DNA from 2 places in the Brevibacillus parabrevis genome. Region 2 is predicted to be linked to the other one. Evidence: riboswitches for the same ligand, from Rfam matches in the RefSeq annotation. Region 2 holds a riboswitch; the other holds the start of a gene.

Region 1 (9,163 bases), 2.2 Mb from region 2:
CGGAGCCTGCCGCAACCAGCACGAGATCGGAGTGACCGTGGTAGCAGCCCGCAAATTTGATGATTTTCACGCGTCCGGTGTAGGCTCGTGCCACGCGAATGCACGTCATGACAGATTCCGTACCGGAGTTGTTGAAGCGGATGCGCTCCATGGATGGAATCGCTTCGCGGATCATGTTCGCAAAAGTGACTTCCCAAGGAGTTGGCGTACCGTACAACGTTCCGTTGGCCGCCGCTTCCGTAATGGCTTTTGTGACGTGCGGGTGAGCATGTCCGGTAATAATCGGGCCATACGCCGCCAAGTAGTCAATATATCGATTGCCGTCCACGTCCCAGAAATACGCGCCCTGGGCACGCTCCATCGTAACGGGCGCTCCCCCGCCTACGGCCTTGAAAGAACGGGAAGGGCTGTTTACCCCGCCGAGAATAACATCCATGGCTTGTTCGTGCAGTTGCGCGGATCGTTCACGTTTCATGCGATTTTCCCTCTTTTCTTTTCAAAAAAGTCCTTCATTATCTTAACACAGCAAAAGTCACCTGGATATGGATGGGGAGCTATAGCTGGGGAAAAGGAAAAATGATACAATTTTCAAGCAAATCACTTCACGTAAAAGGCGGTAATCCACCATGAAACTTGAGTGCATCTCCATCAAAGGAACCGGCAATACCAATGAGGACGCCTATGTGATCTCGCAGGCCGATCAGGTGTACGCGGTGATCGACGGTGTCTCGTCGCTCGTTCCGTACGAAAACCGATTCGGGCAGACAGGAGGAGCGATTGCAGCCGAGCTGGTGAAAAGGAAGCTGGAAATCATGCCGCCTGACGCTGTGCTGTCCGATTACCTGACGTTTGTCAACGAAAAGCTGCGGGAATTGATGCGCGAGAGCGAGATTGACTGGAAGCAAAAAGAAGCATTGTGGGGAGCGGCATGTGCAGTCGTTCGGGTGAAAGAGCAGCACATCGAGTATGCCCAGACTGGCGATTGCATGATTTTTGCGGTCTATGAAGACGATACGGTGCGGCCTTTGACGTTTCCGCAAGTTTCGCTGCTGGAGCAAAACGCCATTGCCCGGTGGGAAGACGGGATTCGCGAGGGGCTGTCTACCCGAGCCGAGCTGCACGAGCGATGTAAGGACATCCTGATTCATAACCGCTATCAGGCGAACGGATCAGGAGGATATGGCGTTTTGAACGGAGATGCGGCTTGTGCGGATTTCATAGAGTATGGACGGATCAATCGGATCGGATTGAAGGCGCTTGTTTTGGCGACAGACGGTCTGTTCATGCCACGACCAACAGGCGGAAAAGAACCGGGGTGGGAAGAAACGGTATTGCCAATCGTCCACAAAGGGCTGCAACGTTACACGGATGAGCTGATCGCACTGGAAAACAACGATCCCGAATGCATCCGCTACGCCCGCTTCAAAAAGTCGGACGACAAGACGGGCATTGTCGTGAATTTGCGCTGACAGTTTGTTACAGTTTGCCTTTTGCACATTTTCATGCGCTCATATACACTAACAGTTGTTCATGACCGTTTTGCCAGCCGCAAGTGGTCACATCTCTTTGCATGAAAAACGTCAAGGCGTTTTTCCACTAAAAAAAGGATGGTTATCCATGATTCAAGTGAAGAACCTGCAAAAGGAGTTTCGCATCCACCAGGCCAGAGCGGGTCTCGGGGGTGCTTTTCGTGATTTGTTTAGTCGCGAGTATAAGACCGTCAAGGCAGTGAATGACCTTTCTTTTACCGTGGAAGAAGGGGAAATGTTCGCTTTGATTGGGGAAAATGGCGCCGGGAAATCGACGACGATCAAAATGCTGACGGGCATTTTGACGCCAAGCGAGGGCGAGATCGTCATCAACGGCTACGTTCCGTTCAAACAGCGCGAGGAATACGTGCGCTCCATCGGTGTCGTATTCGGACAGCGTTCGCAGCTCTGGTGGGATTTGTCGCCCATGGAGTCGTTCCGGTTGCTGAAAAGCGTCTACAAAGTCGACGGGCCAGAGGGAGATAAGTGGCTAGACCGCTTGATTGAGGAGCTGGAGATCAACCCGTTTGTCAGCCAGCCAGTGCGCAAGCTGAGTCTGGGTCAACGGATGCGCTGCGAGGTAGCGGCGTCATTGATTCACAAGCCGCGCCTGTTGTTCCTCGATGAGCCGACAGTTGGGCTGGACGTCTTGGTGAAGCAAAAAATTCGCGAGTTTTTGCGCAATCTGAACGAAACGGAAAACATGACCATCCTGCTCACGACCCACGACGTTTCCGATATTGAAGCGCTCTGTAAGCGGGTGCTGGTCATGGACAAAGGCAAGCTGATTTTTGACGGCCTGCTCAGTGACCTGAAGGAAAAGTGGGGCAATGGCACAGAGGTGTCTTTCCAGATGAAAAAGCGCACACCCGCCGACGAGCTGCGCAAGACGCTTGGCGAGATGCCGTGCGAAATTTCCCAGGTAAACGAATATACAATCAGTGTGAAAGTGCCGCAGAGCCAGGAAATGCTGCCGTTTGTCCTGTCAACGGTCATGTCGACGTTCGAGGTCAGCGACGTAAAAATCATGGAGACGAGCACAGAAGATATTGTCCGCAACATTTACCAGGTGGATACAGGGGTGCGGGGCCATGCATAAGCTCTACATGGAACTGATCCGCATGCGCTTTTTGACCATGCTCGCTTACCGGGTGAATTACTACAGCGGGATCATTATTTACGCGATCAACATCGGAGCGTACTACTTTTTGTGGGGCGCAATCTACGGCGGCCAGCAGCAGCTTGGCGGCCTGTCGGTCGAGCAAATGACTTCCTACGTCGCGATTGCCTGGATGTCGCGCGCCTTTTACTTCAACAACATCGATACGGAAATTGCCCAGGACGTACGGGAGGGTAAGGTCGCGATCGAGATGATCCGCCCTTACAATTACTTGTCGGTCAAGACAGCGCAAGCATTTGGGGAAGGGATATTCCGCTTCCTGTTTTTCGCAGGGCCAGGAATTTTTCTCATCAGCCTGATTATCCCGTTTCATTTTCCCGCGACAGCGACTGGCTGGGGATTGTATTTGATCAGTCTCATGTTTGCTTTTTTGATCAACACGCAAATCAACCTGCTGACGGGGCTGTTCACCTTTTTCCTGTTCCGCAACGACGGGATGATGCGGGCGAAGCGTGTCGTCGTTGATTTGATGTCGGGCCTGGTGCTGCCGATCAGCTTTTTCCCGGGCTGGGCGCAAACGGTTATGGGCTTTTTGCCATTCCAGGCCGTCAACTACTATCCGAGCCTGATTTTCACAGGGGCGATTACTCCGGGGCGTTCCTGGGAGTTGATCGGCTTCCAGGCGATCTGGATGGTTGTTATTCTGGTTCCGATTCTGATTTTGTGGCGCATGGCCCGAAATCGGCTGGTCGTGCAAGGGGGGTAGCATATGCAAAACGTCAAGCACATTTTCGGTATTTTCGCCGACTACCTGGGCCAGTATTTCAAGACGAGACTTGCCTATCGGGCTGACTTTCTCGGGGATTTTGTGTCCAACTTGATTTCCGAGCTGATCAATCTGGTGTTCATCATCGTCGTCTTCACGCATGTGCCGTTGATGAAGGAATGGACGCGGGACGAAATCATTTTCATTTACGGTTTCTTTTTGGTGCCGTATGCCTTATTCTCGATGTTTTTCGGGTTTTGGGACTTCAACGAACGCTATATTATCCGGGGCGAAATGGACCGCATCTTGACCAGGCCGATCCACAATCTGGCACAGGTCTGTCTGGAGTCGATCGCACCGGACCGGATTTTCGGCGTCATCACAGGGCTGATCATCATGGGCTATGCTGCTTTTCAGCTCGATTTGACGTTTTACTGGTACGACCTGTTCATCTTCATCGGGCTTGTGATCAGCGGCGCCCTGATTTACGGCGGGGTGTACACGGCGATTGCCGCCGTCAGCTTTTTCTCCGATTCCCGGACAGGAATTGCCCCGATGATTTACAACATCCAGCAGTACGGGCGTTACCCCGTGGATGTGTACAACAAGGCGATTCGCTTCGTGCTGACTTACGTGTTGCCGTTTGCTTTTGTCGGGATTTACCCGGCGGCTTACTTTTTGCGAAAAGAAGTGTGGTATACGTACGCAGCACTTACTCCGGTAGTCGCGGTCATCTTCTTTGGCATCGGCTTGCTCGTCTGGAACTGGGGCGTCACCAAGTATCGGGGAGCGGGGTCGTAGTGGCAGAAGCTACTTTTGGTGCGATTTGGTAGGCAGGAGCAGGATTATGGATTTTTATTTGGGAACGGTTATGGTAATATTAGAGGTAACGAGCTTGAAAGAAAAAAAGACCGTCCGGCGGCTACCGGAACGGTCTGGTCTGTACAAACGAGGCTTCCCTCAAAGGGGACGGCTCAAAATTTGGTGAAGAATAGACCGCCGAGGAGCAGTCAACTCAAGGGCGGTCTATTTCTTTTTGGTCCAGGTAACTACCTATAGCACGTGGCGACTTTAGGCTGAGAAGCCCCATTTTTTTAAAAATATATCCAACTAAATCAATTGGAAAATAAAGATAAAATGTCGATTTAACAGTTTCGTCTATTGTCAAATCGAAAAAGCGCAGTATAATATGCTGTATACAACTACACAATTCCTTCAGGGCAGGGTGAAATTCCCGACCGGCGGTGATGGTGCAATCAGCACGTCAAGCCCGCGAGCCTCCCGAGCTGTTGATAGCGACGGAGTGCAGGATCTGGTGAGATTCCAGAGCCGACAGTACAGTCTGGATGGGAGAAGGATGACGACAGTACGTTTACCACACACGTGCTTGTTTGCCTGTGCTGGCAGGACAGATGCGATGAGGCATGCATGATGAGCCGCCTCGTTGTTTCTTGAACCTGTATTTATTGCACATGCTTTGTCATACGCCTGTAAGCTGCCCTGAGAATTATTCTCAGGGTATTTTTATGTTTGCAAAAGCGTAGACATTTTGGCACGTGTGGGCAAGACCGCTGTTGCCATTCCTCAGAAGGAGAAAAAACGAGGAGATGGTACACATGAAAGAAACAGCCCTGCACACATCGCGCAGAGCAACCCAGCGGATCGTGACGATTCCGATGCTGGCAGCCGTTGCTTTTATCTTGCAGTATTTGGAGGTTCCCGTTCCGCTGATGCCGAGCTTTTTGAAGCTTGATTTCAGTACGTTGCCAGCGCTGATCGGCGGACTCATGTACGGCCCTGTAGCCGGCATCATCATCGAAGTTTTGAAAAATACATTGCACATGCTCTTTAAAAATACAGACGGATTGTTGATCGGAGAGCTTGCCAACGTCGTGGCGGGCGCCAGCTTTATTTTGCCAGCCGTCCTTCTGCAACGCAGCGGACAAGGGAAAAAAGGCTTTTTATCGGGCCTCGCGCTTGGAACGTTGCTGATGACGATCGTCATGGCTGTTGCCAATGCGTACGTCCTGCTCCCGGCATACGCCGCTCTTTATCAGATGCCGATGGCAGAGCTGCTGGCCATGTTCAACGCAACCAGCGTCTGGTCCCTGGTCATGGTCGGTATCGTTCCGTTCAACCTGTTCAAAGGGGTCGTGCTCGCGCTGGTCGCGTATCCAGTCTACGCCAAGCTGGGTGCGCGCATTGCCCTCAGAACCACAAATTGACAACGGCTGCGCGACTTGCTAAGATATTCCCTAACAAAAAGCAGTTTAGCGAAAAGGCTATGAAAGGACCCGCAGCTATATCCTGGTTCCAGAGAGTCGGCCCTAGTCTGGAAGGCTGATACGAGGCGTACCTGCACCCCATCCTGAAGCCGCCAGCGACGAGCTGGTCCGGTTGCCCGCCGTTATCGGGTTGTTGAGTGGACTTATGGCTTGTGCCATGGTCAATCAGGGTGGTACCGCGGAAGTGAATCCTCCGTCCCTTTTTTGGGATGGGGGATTTTTTGCATTTTCATGTAAGAAAAAAGGAGCGTAGAAGGATGAAAGAGGACAAAGCGTTCGTAAAAGAAATTACACCGCAGTCGGAAGATTTCTCGCGCTGGTACATCGAGGCGATCAAAAAAGCGGATTTGATGGATTACACGCCAGTGCGCGGCTGCATCGTCTTCAAACCGGATGGCTTCGAGCTGTGGGAGCGCATCCAGGAGGCGATGGACAAAAGGTTCAAAGAGACGGGACATCGCAACGCCTACTTTCCAATGCTGATTCCCGAGTCCTTTTTCCAAAAAGAAAAAGAGCACATCGAGGGCTTCAACCCAGAGCTGCCTTGGGTGACGGAAGCGGGAGGAGAGCAGCTGGAGGAAAAGCTTGCCCTGCGCCCGACTTCGGAGACGATCATCGGACATATGTACGCGCAGTGGATTCAGAGCTACCGCGACTTGCCGATTCTGATTAACCAGTGGGCAAACGTGTTCCGCTGGGAAAAGCGCACCATGCCATTCTTGCGTACTTCAGAATTTTTGTGGCAGGAAGGCCATACCGCCCATGCGAACGAGGAAGAAGCGCGCCAGGAGACCATGCAAATGCTGGAGATTTATCGCGAGGTTGTGGAGCAGGAACTGGCGATTCCGGTATGGAAAGGGCAAAAAACGCCAAGCGAGCGCTTTGCAGGAGCAGTCGACACGTACTCCATCGAGGCGATGATGAAGGATGGCAAAGCGGTGCAGGCCGGAACCTCCCACTACTTGGGAGACAAGTTTGCGCGCGGCTTTGAGATCAAGTTCCTGGATCGCGACAATCAGTTCAAATACGTGCATACGACTTCATGGGGCAGCTCTACCCGCTTGATCGGCTCGATGATCATGGTGCACGGCGACGACCGCGGCTTGGCTTTGCCGCCGCGGATGGCACCGACTCAGGTCATCATGATCCCAGTCGGACCGATGAAGCTGCGCGATCAGGTCATGGTTGCATTCGATCCGCTGTTCGACGAGATCAAAGCGGCAGGCGTTCGCGTCCGGGCAGACTTGCGCGAGGAAACTCCGGGCTGGAAGTTCAACGAATGGGAGATGCGCGGTGTGCCGCTGCGTCTGGAGCTTGGACCGCGCGACGTGGAAAACGGCCAGGCGATTCTCGCCCGCCGCGATACCGGAGAGAAAATAACCGTGCCACTGGAAGGCATTGCGCAGACGATTGCCCAATTGCTCGAAGACATCCAGCAAAACATGTTCCAAAAAGCGCTGGCCTTCCGGGAAGCCCATTCGCATCTCGAAATCGATACGCTCGCGCAGCTGTCCGCGCACATCGAAAAATGTGAGAACGAAAACACGCCAAGCGGCTGGGTGCTCGCAGGCTGGTGCGGAGACGACGCGTGTGAGTCCAAGGTCAAGGAAGAGACGAAGTTCACGTCCCGCAACATTCCGTTTGAACCGCCTGCGCAAAAATCGGTCTGCATTTGCTGCGGCAAAGAGGCGAAGCATACAGTTTGGTTTGGCCGTTCGTACTAAGGTTTCATTTAATAAACAAAACAAACAAGGGAGTGCTCCCCGTACGTAACGGAGCACTCCTTTTTGTATCCACAGGAGTCAGCGTGTGCGGGTAAGTTGTAAAGTATTTCCATTAACGTAATTTATCATTCGAGTAAAAAGTATATACATAAAAGTAAATATTTTGTATTTTTATTGATGGTTATATAAACGACTCCACGAAGTATGTAATGTACATGGACCCATGGGATGGTCAACATTTTACTATGACTTATGACTCTTTCTTGGATAGCTCAAGACAAGAATGGATTGGCTCATTGTATGGTTTTGAGTCAGAATAATTTAAGGAGGGCAGTTGTATGAAGAGATATGTTTGGACATTGTTCGGTGCAGTTATAGTTGCTGGAATATCATTGGCTACTTGGGCTGGTGCATCCAATCAAGGGAACAAGGAAGCACTAAATGCATACAAGAAAATGGAACAAGCCCGGAATCAAGAGAACAAATCTTTGAACGAATCGAGCAATAATTTTACGCTGTCAGACTTCTCAATTCCAGGAGCTTTATTGTCAGAAGCGGATAAAATCAGCAAATACAAAGGTTCGAACGTTCATGAGTTATTGACTGCGCATGATGAGAAGCTTTCGTTTATTATGGAAGGTGATGAAGTAAAAGGGATACGGAGCCAATCATGGCAGGTGGTGAAAAAACCGGCCCTGAATTGTTTGACCTTCATGAAAAAATAAAAAACGATCTTGGTGACAATGTCAACATTATGTACTTTAGTTATGCAGGCGGATTTGTTTTTGTTGCTACTGATAACAAAGGGGAGGAAAGCTTGTGGCTCGATCAACGCGCTGCTCAGTTTCTGGAGCTTTCTCCTCACGTTCAACTCGATTCCGAAGAAGTTTTGCAACGAATCCGAAACAATATAAATCAATAAAATGACAAGGGGGCGTCTCTTCGTCGAGCAATCGACTTTTGAGGCAGCCCCTTCGTATTATGCGGTCAAAATCCGTATATGAAAAAATCTCAGCCATGCAAGACTGTCTATTAACGAAGTAATAGCAGGTTAGGCAACCCGAATCAATCAGCGGCCAAGCACCCAGTCAACAAACGCCTGCGCGTCAGAAAAGCGATAGTCCGGCTCAGGATCGAAGCTCCCGGCCTTCTGGGTGACAAGCAGCCAGTCAACGCCGACCGTAGTCAGCCCTGCGGCGCGTCCCGCGATAATGTCTGCGTCGCTGTCGCCCACAAAAATCGCATTCTCGGCTGTAGCTCCCAGCTGTTTCAGCGCTGTGAAAATGCCTTCCGGATGCGGCTTCGGCTCGGTCACCTCATCGCCTGTGATCACGACAGAAAAATACTTTTCCAATCCCCACTCGCGCAGCGATATATCTGCACTTCTGCGCCCTTTTCCCGTCACGACTCCCATCTGAATGCCCGCAGAATGCAACTGTTCAAGCATCTTTGCAAGCTGCGGAGGATTTTGCACCTGAGCGTGCTCAAGCGTGTACACATGGAAAAAATGATCGAGAGCGGCTTCGTGTTCATGGGCGGGCAGCTTGTTTTGCAAAATGCCAGTTTCGGTTGGACCAAACATCGCTACGATTTGCGCATCGGAGTAGTGCTCTTGCAAAAAGCGCTGAAAAGTAGAGCGAAAGGCCGTGAAAATGAGTGGGAGCGTATCGGCGACTGTACCGTCAAAATCAAACAAAATCGTGCGCATGGCTGCCCCTCCTTTGGAATAAAAAAAGAAA
Region 2 (9,163 bases):
CAAAAGCCGCTCTACATACTTGCCGATGACGTCTGTCTCCAGATTCACCTGATCGCCTGCACGCCGATCCTGCAAGCTGGTCTGCGCCAGCGTGTGCGGGATGATCGACACGCTGAAATGCGTATCCGCAGCTTCCACCACAGTGAGACTGATGCCATCCACGCAAATCGAGCCGCGCTCGATGACGTATTTCAACAGCTCCGCGCTCGCTTCGATCGTAAACAGCACAGCGTTGGCGTGCGGCTGTCGCGACACGATCGTGCCTGTCCCGTCCACGTGCCCGGAGACGATATGCCCGCCAAAACGGTCGCCCAAGCGCATCGCCCGCTCCAGGTTGACTCGCTGGCCCGCTCGCAGATGGCGCAGGCTCGTCTTTTTCATCGTTTCCGGCATGACGTCGACCTGAAAATGCCGCTGCGTAAACGAAGTAACCGTCAGGCAAATCCCGTTGACTGCGATGCTGTCGCCCAGCTGCACACCTTCAAGCACCCGCTGCGCCCGGATCACGAGCTGACTCGCCTGATCGTTGCCCGTGAGCGATTCCACCGTGCCCAGCTCTTCTACCAGTCCGGTAAACATCGGCTTTCCTCCTCTTTTTACACGGTTTATAACATCGGAAAGCAGCCATCGGCCTCGGCAAAACAAAGCCGTCTGTCTCCGATTCGCTTTTTTGTCCTCACTCCCACTGTGGATAGCCGCTGATCCGCAAGTCCAGCTCATCCAGTTGCTCAACGGTCGGATTCGCCAGCTTGACCGCCTGATCCATCGTGGAAAAGCCTTGTCCTCCAAACGGTGTCGGCGCCTGACCACCGCCAATCATTTTCAGCGACACGTAGCTGATCACTTTTTGAATCGCCCGCGCCTGCAAAAACGCTCCGTTGACTGCGGCCCCGCCTTCGACGAGAAGCGAAGTGATTCCCCATTCGCCCAACGTGTCCAGCACCTCGTCCACCCTAATCTGCTCATCTGCCACGAACAGCCGGATACCTTTTTCCGCAAAAGCCTCCTGCTTCGCTTGCGCCGCAGCTTTCGTCGTAAAAATCCAGGTGGGCGCATCCGTATTTTGAATCACGTTGGCCCCGAGCGGCGTGCGCAGCTGACTGTCCCAGATGACACGCACAGGCTGTCGGCCGTGCGCTTGCCCGTCCAGTCTCGCCGTCAAAAGCGGATCGTCCGCAAGCACCGTGCCTACTCCGACCAGGATCGCGTCGTGCTGTCTGCGCAGCTCGTGCACTTCCCCCCGCGCCCGCGCTCCCGTTATCCAGCGGCTGTGCCCGCTTTCGGTAGCGATCTTGCCATCCAGCGTGCTCGCTGTTTTGATCGTCACAAACGGACGCCGCGTCGTGATGAAGTGGAAAAAGACTTCATTCAGCTTTTTCGCTTCCGCTTCATGCACGCCGACAACCACTTCCACGCCCGCTGCCAACAGCTTCTCCGCGCCTTTTCCCGCGACGAGCGGATTCGGGTCCAGCGTGGCGATCACGGCACGCCGGATGCCAGCCGCGATCACCGCCTCGGCGCACGGAGGCGTTTTGCCGTGATGACTGCACGGCTCCAATGTGACATACAGCGTAGCGCCAGCCGCTTTTTGCCCTGCCAGCCGCAGAGCGTGCACTTCTGCATGAGGTTCGCCTGCACGCAAATGCGCTCCCATGCCTACTACTTCTCCGTTGTTTACCAGGACTGCACCGACGAGCGGATTGGGGCTCGTCTGACCGTTTGCCGAGCGCGCCAAATCCAGTGCCAGCGCCATGAACCGCATGTCCTGCTCCATGTAAACCTCCTCTTTCATGCACGGATTCCAGCCAATGCAAAAAGCCCTCGAAACCACTAGCGGCTCAGGGTATAAGGAAAGAAGCCTTATCGCATCCGTTTTTTGCAAAAGGGATGCCAAAAAGCATGGTCAGCTCTTCTTCCATCCGGACTTTACCGTCGGCTCTGGATTTGCACCAGATCAGTCGCTAAACCGTAACGATCAGCGAGTCGCGGGCTTTAGACGTACATACGTCATTACCGCCGGTCGGGAATTTCACCCTGCCCTGAAGATTTTGCGCTATGCAGTTTTCCAATAAAAAACGCCCACGAGCAAACGATACTCAGGGCGTAGGGAAACAAGCCTCGTGACAGTTCTGTTTTTGAAAAAACAGCCGCCGAAGCTATTGTAAGACACCTTCTCCCATCCGGACTTTACCGTCGGCCTTGGATTTGCACCAAGTCAGTCGCTATCCATACAGCAATAGCGAGTCGCGGGCTCAGACGTGCGTTCGTCATTACCGCCGGTCGGGAATTTCACCCTACCCTGAAGGCTGGTATTCAGTTAGGCACAGTATAGCACACATTTCTCGTCAACTGTCACTTTTTTAGGTGGAAGTGTCCTTTTCCTGCTCTCCGCGAGCGCGGCTACAAAATGTCCAGCAGCTCGCGCAAGTCCGTGATGTACGCTCGCGGCGACACTTCGTTGCGCTCCATGTCCGCCCGCTCTCCCTGATACGCGATAAACGCCACTTCCCCGCCGTGCGCCGCTTTTCCGTCAATCCAGGAATCTCCGACCATCGTCCAGGCCGTGGCAGACCAGTTGGGGTATTGGGCGCGGATGTAGTGAATCCCGGACGGATGCGGTTTGAGTGTCGTCATCTGCTCGCGCGCGACAATCTCCTGGAAACAATCGGCGATTCCCGTATGATTCAGCGCTTCCTCGGCGGCTGCATAGGCATTGTTGGTCAAAATGAACAAATGATACCGTTCCTTTAGGTGGGCGAGCACTTCCTTGACGTGGTCTTCCAGGACAGCCTCGTGCATCCCTGCTTTTTCAATCGCGGTCACGGCTTCCCACATCGTTTGCTCAAGCTGACTCGTCATCCGGCCCGACTTTCTGCCCATTTCGATCAATTGCGAAGCGGTGTGGCTGCGCCAGTCAAAAGTCGGCTCGCACAGCCCGTGCTCAGCCCATAAGGTAAAAATGGCCTGCTTCATTTCCAAAAAGTTGATTTTGGATTGCAGCAACGTATTGTCCATATCGAAAATGATGCCTTTTATCGACGCTCTGGTCATTGTCGGATCTCTCCCCCTTTTGCCAATGATTATTTGGTCAAGTATACCAAATTAATAACGTTCGACTAGATGCGAAAACGGGAATCAGGACTTTTTCCAATCGCAAAAGCTCGTGAACGACGCCTAGACGATCGACGATAAAAACATCATCATCCAGGGACAGGACCAGGAGAAAAACACCTCATGGAACATGATCGGCGGACCGCTCAGCAGCCAGGAGGGCGTGATTGAGCTGACCGTCACCTGGGGTGAGCAGTAGATTTCCCCGACACCTTTTCACGGAACGAAAAAAGCGACAGCCCGCTGCTGCCGCTTTTTTGTTTTTCCCGCCATTCGCCAAGTCCGCTATGGCGCATCGTCTGCCCCTTCCATTTGCGCTCGGGGCACATCCGGCTTGCCCTCCGGATTGTTGTACAAATACTGCGGCACATCCCCGATAATCAGTGAATGCGTGATCGGGATTTTCGTGGTGATCGTCTGCTCCTCGGTGGCAAACGGGATGACAATCTGCAAGTCGACCTCCACGAAAATGTAGACGGTTGCAAGCACCATGTTGATGCCCGCCTCCTTCAACTCTGTCTCCAGCTTTGTTTTCACAGAGCCGATCGGTACAAAAGTGACAGGCAAATTCGGTCCCATCTGCGCCAAAAACGTATTTCCTGTCGCCAAGCCAAGCGGAATGGTGCGATCGACTTTTTCCGTCTCAAATTCCTGAAGCTTGTTCTGCACTCGTGAAGTAGTCTCGCCGACAATTCTCGCGTATTCCCTAAAGTTAAACTGGTACGCCTGAATCTGCCCTTCGTTGTTCTTCTCGATCTTGACGATCTGGTTGAAATCGACGCCCTGCTGGGAAATTCGTTTGGTGACTGCGTCCGTAATCGCTTCTTTTGCCAATTGCTCTGCTTTTTGGGTTGCCAGGATCAAGAGCGTCGGTTCCAGCCGTTGCTGCAAAAAGACGAGCGACTGAATCGACAAAACCACAAAAATTACCAGCGCAATCAAAAACGCTTTCGTTCGAGAAAGCGGGTTCCTCCAACGCCGACGGGGTCGAAATATGGCCAATCCCGTCACCTCCCAATTGGTACATCCTATGGTAGGAGAAGGGAAAAAAGACTATCAGCGACGAGAGTCGGCAACACCCCCGCTTTTCTGCACGTACACGCCCAGTCCGACGAGCGCAAAAATCAGCAGCACCTGTGCACAGACAACCAATCCGAACAAGCCGCACGCCGCCGTTAACAGCGGTGCGCCAAGAAAACCGATAAAAAAGCCGCTGCGGCCGAGAAAGCCCTGCACCCCGAGCACCTTGCCGCGCACTTCATTTTTGGCCAGCTGCAAAAGCGTGCCCTCGTACACCTGTGCCGCCCCGCTCAAAAGCCCGGCGCAACCGAGCAACAACAGCACCGCCGCCGTCCACTCGGCAGCAAACGCCGCCACGACCAGCAGCGCCATCAGCCCGTATGCGCCAAGCAAGCCACGCCAAAAATCAACGGAAAAACGGACGGCGAAGTAAGCGCCAACCAGCCCGCCTGCGCTCATCGCGGACCACATCAGTCCGTGCAGGGTAGCATCGCCACGGCTTAGCCCATCGGCTAAAAACGGCAAGCCGTAGTTGTGCGCGGCCGTACTGATCGCCAGCGGCGCAGCCAGCAGACTGACCGCGAGCAGCACAGGCGCTCCTTGCAAATACACAAAAGCTGCGCGCATCCCGCCGCTTGCCGTTTCTTTCTCTTCGGCTTTTTCCGCCTTGTCCGGCGTAGCTCTGCTCTCCCAGCGCATCCGCGTCAAAATTGCTGCCGAAAACAAAAAGCTCGCAGCGTCTGCTCCAATGACGAGTGCATAGCCGACATGATCGGTTAACAAGCCGCCCAAAAGGAAGCCGACAATGCCGACAAACGATTCCAGCCTCACCTTGAGACTGTTCACCCAAGCCAATTTTTCCGGTCCAAACATCTGCGGCAATGACGCCTGGAAGCTGATCGCAAACAGCGTGTACAGCATCCCTTTGAGAAAAGCCGCCGCGACGACAACGTATGGATGCGGAATGAGCAAAATCGCCAGCAAAGCCAGCCCCGCTCCGATGTCGCTTGCGATCATCGCCTGTCTTCTGTCCATCCGGTCTGCCAATATGCCAGCAAACGGGCTGAACAGCATTCCGCCCACCTGTCTGGCGACAAAAAAAGCCATCAGCCAAAACGCGCTATGTTCAAACGTAAAAATCAAGGCGCTGCACGCGATCAAGTCCATTCGCGATCCGAGCGAGGACAGCGCATTGACGTACAAATACTTTTTCATGTTCATGTGTACCAAACCTCCTGGTGATCACAGGCGGTTCAGACTGACGCCCCCATCTACGGGGTGCGTACACTGATTATGGCAGTTGACATGCGCATGCCTCCTCGTGTGTAAGTGTGTAAAATCATGACTCGTTTTTGTTCTGTCACTTTCGACGGGGGCCGTTCCTTAACCGTCTATGTGCGGCAACTCATGCCGTACTCCCATCATAACGAGACGCTCCTATCTTGTCATGAAAAACGGGAAAACCTTCGCAAAAAAATGGCGCTTCTCCTACGTCAGACTGCTTCTGTCTTTCATATGGTAAGGGGGAAGATCTTTTTTGCCCTGGAGGTTTGTCATGAATCTGGAACGATTGGAACGTGCCTTTGGCTCCCTTGTTTGCCCCAGTCCTACCGAATTGAGGCAGGCTGTCGCTTCACTCGCGCTCTGCCCAGACGATATCGCGTCACTCGTTCCCCAACCGGAACAGCTTCCATATGGCCGCAAGATTTTGTATCTCACGCCTCACGTAGAGGTCGTTCTCATCCATCTTCCTGCCAGGCAGGAGTCCATCCCGCACAACCATGGCGACTCGTTTGGCTGGGAGTGGGTCATATCCGGCACGCTCACCAATGTCGTCTACCTCCCGGCTGACCGCGAAGACGAAGTTTTTCGGGCACAAACGACCCATGTCAGCGCAGGAGATTGCTATTACGTCGCTCCCGGCGAGATTCACGCCATTCGCAACAACACAGACGGACCTGTCCTCTCGCTCAATGTGTATACGCCCCCGCTGCAAAACTCCCGTCAGTACCGCGCCGTCCAATCCCCCACGTAGGATTGGAAAAGTTACAAAAAAACCAGTACACCGCCAAAAGAGCGGTCGTACTGGTTTTTCGCGTCTACAAATTTTCCGTAATCTCGGACAGCTCATCAGCAGAGCTGGCTACTTGCGCCACTGCCTGGTTCATGTCTTCCATGACTTTGAAGAAGTTTTCCAGTTCTTTTTGAATGTGCGTGCTTTGCTCCTTGCTGTCTGCTACAGCGCCGATAATTCCTTCGAAAAACGCGTTCGTCTCATCGGTCATTTTGCTGCTCGACTGAACAAGCCCTTGAATTTCCAGAACGACCGAAGACAGCACTGTTGTTTGCTGGTTCGTTTTCTCAATCAGCTCCCGCACGCCGAAGACAGACTTCTTCGTCTGCTCCGCCAGCTTGCGCACCTCGTCGGCCACGACCGCAAAGCCTCGTCCCTGTTCACCCGCTCTCGCCGCCTCAATCGCAGCGTTTAGGGCAAGCAGATTCGTCTGCTCGGCTATCGCCGTTACCACATCGACGATCCCGCGAATTTTTTCGGCATTGTCCTCCAGCGTGTTCATTTCCCCGGAGATTTGCCTCACGCTTTGCTGAATCAATCCCATCTGTTCTTGCTGCTTCTCCAGCTTTTCCTTGCCCTCCCGGGACAGCTCCTGCGCCTTGCTGGAAAATCCGGTGCCGTTTTCGGCATAGCGCAGCATCTCGCGCGACTGCTCCGTCAACTGCTCGACGGACGCGCTGTTTTCTTCCGATACCGCTGCCAGCTCATGGGCGGAATTGGTCAGCATGATCCGCAGCTCATCTTTTTTGTCCTGCTCGGCACGCCGAACACGCTCATGTTCGTTCTCGTACTCTTCCAGCACAATTTGCTGCTCGATGTTGAGAATTTTGGTCACCGCCGTAAGGGCCACCATCAGCTCGTTCTTGTCGGCAATATGCTTGTTCAAGATGTCCATAATAGAAACGAGCAGATTTTGGAACGCGCTCATGTACCATTTCGGTTCCAGTCCGATTCGCATATGTATGATGGCAATCTTGCTGCGCTGCTCGATGTAAGCAGCATCTATACAGCCATTGAACATTTCGGTGATGTGCCGGGTCAGTGTCCCTTTCAGTCTTTGAATCGTGCTGTTCTTGTCCACAATGTCCATGAGCAATGGCTCAGTTTCGATATTCGAATAAAAGAAATCTACAATTTTGTCAATATTTTGAATGATGAGCGGTTGAAGCGCTTTGACGATCGACAAGTCCTCCTCTGTCAGATGAATCAGAGCCAGTTGCCTGGAGAGGGTGTTTTGTCCTTGAAGCTTTACCTTCCCTTGTTCCTTGTGATCCTGGAAAAACGACTCCTTTTTGGCTTTTCCTTTTAATCCAAACAGGCTGGAAAATGGACATGTACTCATACGCCGAACTCCTTTTGACCGATTAAAAAATGGCTGGAATTACCATATTAGGTAGAGTAAACGAATTATTTCCAATTGGCATATCCTTTCAATTATATACCCGTTTGATCTAGAGTGTAAACCAAATGAGCAAGAAAAGAGGGCAACCGCGCTTCCGAACGGGAAGTCGGCGCCCTCATTTTTACATCTCTGCTTTCTTCACTTCCGCTTTTTGCAGCTTCCAGCTCGTCTTGTCCCATTTCCAAAGCGACTCGACGTAGGCAATCGTGTCAGCATTCGCGACACCGCTCACCCGCTGCACACCTTTCAGTTCGCAGATGCCATCGCGGTTTTCGTCGACAGGCGCAAGCACGCTGAAGCTGTTCGGCATCACGTCTGTGGGCGTCACCAGCTTGCCGTTTTTGTAAACGCCGTTTTCTTCGTATATTTTTTTGCGATCGGACAAATCGAGAACCGTAGTCTGATTCGTCTCTTTGATCAAAATCGGAACCTTGTAGTTGTCCTGATACGAACCGGAAATCGTCAAAGGCTGCGGCACGGGCAGCACAACAGGCTTGTTGTCCTTGTTGCTGAACAAATAAAAGTCGGACGTTCCCCCGCTTCCGCCCGTAGGCGCTTGCACCAAAATTTGTTTGGTGCCGTTTCCGATAAAATCGCAAAAGGCCATGTCCGGCTGATAACCGCCATACGCCGTCGTGAAAAAGGTCGTCTTTTTCGCGACTGGATCTTGGACCATGACCTTCAGCTTTTCAAAATACGGGCTGTCCGCAGCAAAGCGTTGACCGAGCAGCGTCACGACATCCGGCTTTCCGTCTCCGGTCACGTCCTGTCTTTTGATCTGGATTTCCTCAAAAACGCCTGGTTGCTGCTGAGGCTGGCGCACTTCCTCTGCCAGAGCAGGCCCCGCTCCTCCCGCGATCAATACACAGGCCAAAATGACTGCCCAGCCAAATCGTTTTCTTTTGTCCATATCCATCCACCTTTGCTTTTTTGAACCTTAGGCGTAGTATGCAAAAAAAGCTGTGCTGCCATGCCTTTTTGTTGCGCGCATCGGCTGGTCAAAATGGCTAGATGAATTTATGGAAAGTGCGGTACACTATTCCAAGAATGTTGACCGTATAGGCAAGCAGACGAGCATGTTTTCATACGTATGAGAATGACAGTCCAATCAGGAGGCGATGCAAGCGTGAGTACGCCAGAAAAACGGCGGGTCGCACAGGCTCCGCCCAGCCGCGAAGCGCTGCGCACGGCTTATGAGCTGATTCTCACACGGATTTTGCCGCGTCTGCCGCCGACCTCTCAATCTACTGGCAGGAGATGCGAACATGAAGATACGACTGATCGAAAACGGGATCATCACGCAGATCGATGACATAGAGGACGCTACCCAAGCACCCGGACAAGGCTTTTTTTGGATTGACGCTTCTCCGTTTGATCTGGATATTTTACAGCCGCTGTACGATCTCCACCCTCTGGCAATCGAGGACTGTATCGACGAAGAAGAACAGCGACCCAAGCTGCAAATTTACGACGATCATTATTTTCTCGTGCTAAACGGCATTGCTTTTCACAACCAGGATATTTTTTTGCGCGAGATCAATATTTTTTTCGGCAGT

What was found. A riboswitch is a leader RNA that binds a small molecule or an ion and turns the genes downstream of it on or off. The one in region 2 is predicted to bind FMN.
Region 1: linked by a shared signal. The riboswitch ahead of IRJ17_RS27340 (ECF transporter S component) and the one ahead of ribD (bifunctional diaminohydroxyphosphoribosylaminopyrimidine deaminase/5-amino-6-(5-phosphoribosylamino)uracil reductase RibD) in region 2 are both predicted to bind FMN.

The regions. Positions count from the first base shown of each region.
Region 1 is NZ_CP064090.1:5,947,124-5,956,286, reverse strand. It holds gene IRJ17_RS27365 (glutamate-1-semialdehyde 2,1-aminomutase) at 1-475, opposite strand, end outside; gene IRJ17_RS27360 (protein phosphatase 2C domain-containing protein) at 627-1,469, shown strand; gene IRJ17_RS27355 (ABC transporter ATP-binding protein) at 1,618-2,628, shown strand; gene IRJ17_RS27350 (ABC transporter permease) at 2,621-3,415, shown strand; gene IRJ17_RS27345 (ABC transporter permease) at 3,419-4,216, shown strand; FMN riboswitch at 4,623-4,777, shown strand; gene IRJ17_RS27340 (ECF transporter S component) at 5,032-5,640, shown strand; gene proS (proline--tRNA ligase) at 5,958-7,424, shown strand; gene IRJ17_RS27330 (hypothetical protein) at 7,763-8,149, shown strand; gene IRJ17_RS27325 (hypothetical protein) at 8,095-8,346, shown strand; gene IRJ17_RS27320 (HAD family hydrolase) at 8,494-9,132, opposite strand.
Region 2 is NZ_CP064090.1:2,026,999-2,036,161, reverse strand. It holds gene IRJ17_RS09680 (riboflavin synthase) at 1-579, opposite strand, end outside; gene ribD (bifunctional diaminohydroxyphosphoribosylaminopyrimidine deaminase/5-amino-6-(5-phosphoribosylamino)uracil reductase RibD) at 677-1,774, opposite strand; FMN riboswitch at 1,904-2,051, opposite strand; FMN riboswitch at 2,165-2,311, opposite strand; gene IRJ17_RS09670 (HAD family hydrolase) at 2,401-3,051, opposite strand; gene yunB (sporulation protein YunB) at 3,397-4,122, opposite strand; gene IRJ17_RS09660 (MFS transporter) at 4,168-5,352, opposite strand; gene IRJ17_RS09655 (cysteine dioxygenase) at 5,687-6,166, shown strand; gene IRJ17_RS09650 (globin-coupled sensor protein) at 6,231-7,547, opposite strand; gene IRJ17_RS09645 (hypothetical protein) at 7,729-8,517, opposite strand; gene IRJ17_RS09640 (hypothetical protein) at 8,734-8,919, shown strand; gene corA (magnesium/cobalt transporter CorA) at 8,873-9,163, shown strand, end outside.